2 regions of the Sideroxydans sp. CL21 genome follow, and region 1 is predicted to be linked to the other one. Evidence: predicted binding sites of a transcription regulator. Region 1 holds the regulator's gene; the other holds the start of a gene.
The links. The regulator sigma-54, encoded in region 1, starts transcription at its own class of promoters, with help from an activator protein. The targets are predictions, from matches to a motif close to TGGCACNNTTCCTGCT.

Region 1 (4,366 bases):
GCACGTCACGCCCCCCGCATCAGAATTTCCTGGCGCGAAATGAATTCCTGCATGGTGTTGATCCCGCGCTGCTGCAGCACGAAGTTGCGAGCCGCGGCTTCCACCAGCACGGCGAGGTTGCGGCCTGCCATCACGGGCAGCTCGACCTTGCTGATTTTGACGCCCATGATCTCCTCGAAGCCGGAAGTCGGCAGGCGCTCCAGTTTGGAAAGGTCGTCGTGCGGCGGACGATAAAGATGCACGATCAGCTTGAGGCTCTTCTTGCGGCGCACCGCTGTCTCGCCGAACATGGTGCGAATGTTGAGCATGCCCAGGCCGCGCACTTCCAGGAAGTCGCGCAACAATTCCGGGCAGCGTCCTTCCAGCGTCTCCGGCGAGATGCGATACAACTCGGTGATGTCGTCGGCCACCAGTCCGCTACCGCGCGTGATCAGTTCCAGCGCCAGCTCGCTCTTGCCCACGCCGCTGTCGCCGGTGATCATGACGCCGACGCCGAGCGCATCGAGAAAAACGCCGTGGCGCGTGGTCGAATCGGCCAGCCCCTTGACGATGTAGTGGCGAATCATCCACATCAGTTGCACGCTGCCCAAGGGTGACTGGAACAACGGGGTATGGGTGCGATTGGCGAAGTCCAGCAGACCCTTTGGTATCTCGGTCTCGCCCGCCACGATCAGACATAGAGGCTCGCTTTGTTCCAACTGCGTCAGCGTAACGGCCAGATCGGAAGGCGAGAGCGCATGCAGATAATCGAGTTCGGTGCTGCTGAATACCTGTACCCAGTTCGGATGGATCACATTCATGTGGCCGATCAGGCCGCGGTTGGAAGCGTTGACGATCTCGCTCTCAAGCATGCGGTCACCGCCCTTTGCGCCGCCCACCCAGGTCAGGCCCAGGCGTTCCTGCTTGTCCTCGAAGAGTTGCTGGATGTTGACCTGAGCCATATGGATTTCCTTATCCCTGCCAGTCGACGAAGAGTTTGTGGATCGCGACAGTATCGTCGGTGGCCTGCAATTTTTCGCGGAACGATTTGTCGCAGAACATCTGCGCCAATTCGCCCAACAGTTGCAGATGCAGGTCGGTTGCACGTTCGGGAACGAGCAACACAAAAATGAAACTCACCGGCAATCCGTCCGGTGCGTCGAAAGGGATGGGGTTCTGCATTTTGACGAAGGCAGCTGCAGCTTCGCGCAGACCTTTCACCCTGCCATGCGGGATGGCTACTCCTTGCCCCAATCCGGTGGAACCTAGTTTTTCGCGAGCGAACAGGCTGTCGAACACCTGGCTGCGTCCGATATGGAGCGTGTTTTCGAACAATAAGCCGACACGTTCGAATACGCGTTTTTTGCTGGTGGACTCGTTGTCCAGCAGGACACATTCAGGGGTTAGAATTTTGCTGATCAGGCTCATACTATTTCACCATAACAAGAAAACGGGGCAACCACTTCTGGTTGCCCCGCATCGCTTCAGTCTGCTGCGCTTTGCTTGCCGGTTTCGTCATGGCGACGCGCGGTGTACTTTTCCTTGTGTTTCAACACCTGGCGGTCCAGCGAATCGACCAGTGCGTCTATGGCCACATACAGGTTGCTGTCCTCGGTTTCGGCGAAGATGGCTTTGCCGGAAACATGGACGTTGGCTTCGGCTTTCTGCACCAGCTTGTCCACAGACAGGATCACGTTGATGTCGATCACGTTGTCGAAATGGCGTTTGACCTTGTCCAGTTTGCTGAGCACATGTTCGCGGATGGCCGGCGTGATTTCGAGGTGACGTCCTGTGAGGTTGAGGTTCATGGCCTGCTCCTTTTGGTTAGAGTGATTTACGAAGATTTACCGGAAGGATGTTCATCCCCTCGCGGTATTTTGCCACGGTACGGCGGGCGACTAGAATGCCCTGCTGTGCCAGGATTTCTGACATGCGACTGTCGGTGAGCGGGTGTTTCCCGTCTTCCTCGCTGACCAATTGCTTGATCAGTGCACGGATGGCGGTGGATGAGCACGCACCGCCCGCTTCGGTGGCAAGGCCGCTGCCGAAGAAGTATTTGAATTCGTAGATGCCGCGCGGGGTGAGCATGAACTTCTGTGTAGTCACGCGCGAAATGGTGGATTCATGCAGTTCGAGTTGTTCGGCGATCTCGCGCAGCACCAGCGGGCGCATGGCGATGTCACCGTGCTCGAAGAACTGGCGCTGCCTTTCGACGATGGCCTGCGATACGCGCAAAATAGTTTCGAAACGTTGCTGCAGGTTTTTGATGAACCAGCGCGCTTCCTGCAGTTGCCCGGCCATTTCCTGCGCGTTCTTCTCGTTGCGCTGTTGCAGGATGTTGGCATACACCTGATTGATGCGCAGGCGCGGCATGGCTTCCGGATTCAAACGTGCGCGCCAGATGCCGCCGTGGCGTTCCACCAGTACGTCCGGCACCACATAGTCCGCAGCACGATGCTCGAAGGCCGAACCGGGTTTGGGTTGCAGATGCACGATCAGATCCTGTGCGCAGCGCAAGGCGTCATCGTCGCAGCGCAGGGCCTTTTTCAATTTGCTGAAATCCCGCGCGGCCAGCAAGTCCAGATGATCGCTGACAATGGCCAATGCCAGATCGCGGCCCGGTATATCTTCCGGCATGGCACGCAGTTGCAATGCCAGGCATTCGCTCAGGTTGCGTGCGCCGATACCGGGTGCATCCAGATATTGCAACTGCACCAGAGCCGTTTCCAGATCGTCCAGCGAAATGTCCAGTTCGGGCGGCAGCAGTTCGAAAATTTCTTCCAACGGTTGCGACAGGTAGGCATTTTCGTCCAGCGCGTCGATGAGTAGTCCGATGATCTTCTTGTCGCGCGGATCCATCTGGCTCATGTTCAATTCCCAGAGCAAGTGCTCACGCATGCTGGGTTTCTCGGCGGCGACTTCGGAATAGCCGTCGTCCTCGTCGTCAGGGCCGGACGAGGATGACGATGAAGAGAACGTAGGTTCGGGCCATTCGTTGCCGTCGTCTTTGCGTGATTCAGCTTCGGCAGGGGCGCTGCTCGTTTCGGTACTGCCGGAAGGGGCGGGGATGTCGGAGCTGCTGTTGCCGCTATAGGTCTGGTTGGTACTGTCGTCCTCGCGCTCAAGGAAGGGATTCTCGTCCAGCAGGCGCGCAGTCTCCTGATTGATCTCCAGCGTCGAAAGTTGCAGCAGCTTGATGGCCTGCTGCAACTGGGGCGTGAGCATCAGTTGTTGGGATTGCCTGAGTTGGAGAGAGTGTTTCATCGTGGCTATTCGGTGAGTGGCGGTTTTATCCTGATCTTTACAGCTTGAAGTGTTCGCCCAAATACACCTTCCTCACGCCCTCATTATAGATGATTTCGTCGGGATTGCCCTCCGCCATTACCGAACCGGCGTTGATAATGTAAGCGCGGTCGCAGATACCCAGCGTCTCGCGCACGTTATGGTCCGTAATGAGTACGCCGATACCGCGTTCCTTGAGGAAACGGATGATCTTCTGGATGTCGATCACGGCGATGGGATCGACCCCGGCGAAAGGTTCGTCGAGCAGGATGAAGCGCGGGTCGGTTGCCAGCGAACGGGCGATTTCCACCCGCCGCCGTTCGCCGCCGGACAGGCTGATGGCCGGATTGTCGCGGATATGGGTAATGTGCAGATCGTTCAGCAACGCTTCCAGCCGCAGGTCCATCTCGGCATCGGCATAACCCTGCAACTCCAGCACGGCCCGGATGTTTTCGGTCACGGTCAGGCGGCGGAAAATGGAGGCTTCCTGCGGCAGATAGGCCAGACCGAGGCGCGCGCGACGATGGATGGGGAGGTGCGTGATTTCCTGGTCGTCGATGAATATCTCGCCGCCGTCCGCAGCGACCAGGCCGACGATCATGTAGAAGCTGGTGGTCTTGCCCGCACCGTTTGGTCCCAGCAACCCGACCACTTCGCCGCTTTTTACGGACAGCGATACATCATGCACTACAGTGCGGGCGCGATAGCGCTTGTTCAGCGAGACGGTTCTGAGTTCACTCATGGTTTTTCGTTGGTCAATGTCGGGCTGGATTCGATGGTGAGCGGCGCATTCTTGGGCGCGGGTTTGTCGGGGCTCTCTTCGGCTTTTGGCTGGATCACCGCATGCACGCGGCCCTTGTTCGGGTCGTTGGCATGAGCGGGATCGCCAAACACCTTGAACACCTCGGTACGGGTACTGTACTCGATGTGGTCTCCCTGCACATCGTCCAGTTCGCGCTTGACGCGGGCGTGCACGTAGAAATCGACAACCTCGGCACGGGTATCGTACACGATTCGTTCACCGTAACCTTCCATGTACTGATCCGTGCCTTCCTGTTTCTGGCGGAAATTGGCGAGGTGTCCGGTGGCGGTGCAATGCTTGAAG
Region 2 (4,366 bases), 2.4 Mb from region 1:
GCGGACAGCAGGTCGGCACCCTTCATCTGAAACTGAACGACAAACCTTATCTCGACCTTCCCGTGGTCGCGCTGGATGACATACCATTGGCCAACGTATTTTCGCGCGGAGTGGACAACATCCGGCTGCTTTTCCAATAGGGCGTAAAAATGACAATCTACCTGAACGGCGACTACATGCCGATAGAGGAAGCAAGGGTTCCTGTACTGGATCGCGGCTTCATCTTCGGCGACGGAGTCTATGAAGTCATCCCGGTGTACTCGCGCCGCGCATTCCGCCTGACGGAACATCTGAAGCGCCTGCAGCACAGTCTGGACGGTATCAAGTTGAAGAATCCGCACAGCGAAAACGAATGGGGTCTCATTCTCAACGAAATCATCAAACGCAACTCACCCGAAGACCAATACCTCTATCTGCATATCACGCGCGGCGTCGCCAAGCGCGACCATGCCTTTCCCGTTCCGCCGGTAGCGCCGACTGTGTTCGTATTAAGCAATCCGCTCACGACACCGCCCGCCGATCAGCTGCAGAACGGGATCAAATGCATCACCGTCGCGGACAACCGCTGGTTGCGCTGCGACATCAAGGCCATCGCGCTGCTTCCCAATGTCTTGCTGCGCCAGGCCGCGGTCGAAGCCGAGTGTGCCGAGGCCATTCTGATCCGGGACGACACCTTCCTCACAGAAGGCGCTGCAAGCAATATCTTCGCGGTTAAGAACGGCACGCTGCTAACCCCGCCTAAGGACAATCTCATGCTGCCCGGCATCACTTACGACGTCATTCTTGAACTCGCTGCGGCGAACCTCATACCCTTTGAAGTGCGCAAAGTGATGAAAACGGAATTATCCGGTGCCGATGAATTACTGCTGACTTCCAGCACCAAGGAAGTGCTTGCGATCACCTCTCTCGATGGCAAGCCCGTTGGCAACGGGAAGCCCGGCCCGGTGTTCGCCAGGTTGCATCAGCTGTATCAAACATTCAAACAGGACGTGATGCGCAAATGATCAAACCGGAAGATTCTCTGATCGAGTATCCCTGCGACTTCCCGATTAAAGTCTTCGGCGAGGCTAAACCGGGCTTCGCACAGGCTATTGCAAAGGTCGTGCTGGTGCATGCGCCGGATTTCGACAGTGCATGCATCGAGACACGCAGCAGCAGCAACGCGAAATACCTCAGCCTCACCTGCACCATCCGCGCCACCTCGCGCGAACAGCTCGACAATTTGTATCGCGACCTGACTTCGCACCCCATGGTTAAAATGGTGCTGTAAACAATTCAGCCTCTCTTGGCGGAATTGAACGTTACCTTATCTTTCATCCCATCTCCCGCAGCGCGGGGAGGGCTAGAGAAGAGGAAAGAGGGAAATACGCTATGCAATATCCATCTCTGCACATCAAAGCATTGGGTATGGTCGATTACGAACCGACCTGGCGTGCCATGCAGCGCTTCACCGACGAACGCACTGCCGATACGCTGGACGAAATATGGCTGGTGCAGCACCCGCCCACCTACACGCAAGGCCAGGCTGGCAAACCGGAACACCTGCTCAATCCGACCGCCATCCCCGTGGTCAAGATTGATCGCGGGGGGCAGATCACCTACCACGGCCCCGGGCAGATCGTCGCCTACCTGCTGCTGGATTTACGCCGCTGGAAGATCAACGTGCGCGAACTAGTACGCCTGATGGAACAAGCCGTGATCGACCTGCTCGCGGAATATGGCGTTGCAGCGCAAGGCCGCGAAGAAGCACCCGGCGTGTATGTCGGAGACGCCAAGATTGCCGCCTTGGGACTCAAGATCAAGAAAAGCTGCAGTTATCACGGCCTGTCGTTCAACGTCGATATGGACCTGTCGCCGTTCGACAACATCAACCCCTGCGGCTACGAAGGACTGCGCGTCACCCAGGCCATCGAAGTCGGCATCCCGGTGCCATGGGAAGAACTGCAAGCGCAACTTACGCAGAACCTGGTGCATGGCTTGCAACGGCACTTGGACAAGAAGCACCTGCGTGAGCAGTGACCGACAGCAGATCAGAACCCGATTTTCAATCATCAGCAGCACTAAAAACTCACCAACGCAGTGCATTGAGTGCATCCTGGTGCGTATTTTCTCCGCCCTGTAATGCTAACCCGTTGATAAATATCGCCGCATAGTCTGGCACGTTGCTTGCATTCTATTAAACTGAAAGTGATGCAGGTCTGCTTACTGCTGCTTTCATGTTTCTCCTCCCTACTTGGGCATCCTTCTGGATGCCCACTTTTTCTCCGGATGAAAGACACGTATATGAATCGCAGCGACCTGATCTCCAAATTGGCTGAGTTGACACCAAACCTGCAAGCGAAAGATGTCGAGCTTGGCGTAAAAATCATCCTGGAAAAATTGGCATCGACCATCTCGAATGGAAGCCGGGTGGAGATTCGCGGTTTCGGCAGCTTTGGTTTGAATTATCGAAAACCACGAAGTGGTCGCAATCCGAAGACCGGCGAAAAAATTACGGTAACTGCCAAATACCACCCGCGCTTTAAACCGGGGAAAACATTAAGGGAATTGCCCATTCAGGATGAAAAATGAAAACGGCATATTCCAGATTGGCTAAAGCTTTTTGCAGGATAGTTGAAAGCACAATGCCTTTGATAACGGCTATCGCACTGGCCGACTCAATCAATCCGCCAAACTAGCAGCGATAACATCTCGCTTGTTTGTTGGCGTGTTAATTCGGAAAACATCTACTAAAACAAACTTTGTTGCCCATACTTGTCCGGTTTGATGAAGAGCGTCGTATCCAGTGTATTCTCTTCGCGATTGAACCCCAGACGTTCGCACGCAAGCCGAAAACGCGCGGACAACAACTGCGCGAACAAGCCTTGACCGCTAAAGCGCGAACCGAATTCCGGATCGTTCTCCCGCCCGCCGCGCATCTCCCGCAAGCGGCTCATCACATGCTCCGCCTTCAGCGGATAGTGCGTGCCGAGCCAATCCTTGAACAAGTCTTTCAACTCGTAAGGCAGGCGCAGCAAGGTGTAAGCGGTTGTTCGCGCCCCGTGCTCATGCGCAGCTTGCAGTACATTCTCCAGTTCCGCATCGGTGAGAAAAGGAATCACCGGCGCAACCATCACCCCGCAGGGCACGCCAGCATCGTTCAAAGCTCGTACGGCTTGCAACCTGCGCCGCGGAGATGCGGCGCGCGGCTCCAGTTTGCGTGCCAGTTCAGCATCCAGCGTGGTGACCGAGATGAATACCTGCACCAGTTTTTCCCGCGCCAGTTGCGCAAGCAGGTCGATATCGCGCTCGACCAATGCCGACTTGGTCACGATGGACAGCGGATGCCTGCATTCCGCCAGCACCTCCAGTATCTGCCGCGTGATCTTCCACTCGCGTTCTATGGGTTGATAGGGGTCGGTATTGGAACCGAGTGCAATGGGTGAGCATCGGTAGGAAGGCTTCGCCAGTTCAGCGCGCAACAGCTTTGCCGCCTCCGGCTTGGCAAACAGTTTGGTCTCGAAATCCAGCCCCGGTGAGAGGTTCAGGTAGCCATGCGAAGGCCGCGCATAGCAATAGATACAGCCGTGTTCGCAACCGCGATAGGCATTCAGCGAATAATCGAACGGCAAGTCCGGCGAATCGTGGCGCTGGATCACGCTCTTCGTTTTCTCTACCGTCACAGTCGTCCTGAACGGAGGCAGCTCTTCATCCGTTGTGCCCCATCCATCATCGACACGTTCGCGTGCCACACTCTCGAAGCGTCCTTCGATCTGCAACGTTGCGCCACGTCCTTTTACTACTTCGTGCTTCACTTGATCTTTCCTGGCCCGAGGTCTTGTTGCAACAGAACGATCGTTCTGTATTCCTCAACTATAGGGCGCACGGGGAGGCCATGTCAAACCGGGCATGTGTGGCTCGCAGTTTCACAACTTGATAAGTCGACGTGTAGGCCATGAGGTCAGCAAGTTTGACAGCATCCTCGGCTTAACCATAGAATCCAAATGCAATCGTCGATTTATACATCGGCACCTGCAAGGGCAAACCCGCCGAAAGACGGGGACGCAAAGCTACCGGGCTAAAGGACATGTTCCTATTCGACTACTCGTCGAGTGCCAGCGGGGCCGCCAGGCAATCTGAGCATTTTCTCAATTTCTTTTGGCGTTCCGCTGGTTCGGGTCTTTGCGTATAACCAATACGAGGGTTATATGGCAGTAGTAAATCCTGAAATCAGTAAATCTGGCAATAACAAATCGGACAAGAAAAAAATCCGTACGATGGTTATTAAAAGGATAAAACACATCCGCAAGCCGCATTCCAGCGGCACGTGGAAAATCGCTTACGCCGATTTCGTAACTGCCATGATGGCGTTTTTTTTGCTGCTGTG

Region 2: QOY30_RS13645 (integration host factor subunit beta) is a predicted target of sigma-54. The motif match lies at 2,156-2,171, and genes of this name have one in related genera.

What each region holds. Positions count from the first base shown of each region.
Region 1 covers NZ_LR699166.1:436,427-440,792, forward strand. Annotated here, with positions in the region: gene rapZ (RNase adapter RapZ) at 1-4, opposite strand, end outside; gene hprK (HPr(Ser) kinase/phosphatase) at 6-941, opposite strand; gene QOY30_RS02175 (PTS sugar transporter subunit IIA) at 952-1,407, opposite strand; gene hpf (ribosome hibernation-promoting factor, HPF/YfiA family) at 1,464-1,787, opposite strand; gene QOY30_RS02185 (RNA polymerase factor sigma-54) at 1,804-3,243, opposite strand; gene lptB (LPS export ABC transporter ATP-binding protein) at 3,281-4,003, opposite strand; gene lptA (lipopolysaccharide transport periplasmic protein LptA) at 4,000-4,366, opposite strand, start outside.
Region 2 covers NZ_LR699166.1:2,876,614-2,880,979, forward strand. Annotated here, with positions in the region: gene QOY30_RS13625 (D-alanyl-D-alanine carboxypeptidase family protein) at 1-140, shown strand, start outside; gene QOY30_RS13630 (D-amino acid aminotransferase) at 150-1,004, shown strand; gene QOY30_RS13635 (HP0495 family protein) at 1,001-1,270, shown strand; gene lipB (lipoyl(octanoyl) transferase LipB) at 1,372-2,019, shown strand; gene QOY30_RS13645 (integration host factor subunit beta) at 2,284-2,571, shown strand; gene QOY30_RS13650 (PA0069 family radical SAM protein) at 2,730-3,794, opposite strand; cyclic di-GMP riboswitch class I at 4,009-4,111, shown strand; gene motB (flagellar motor protein MotB) at 4,188-4,366, shown strand, end outside.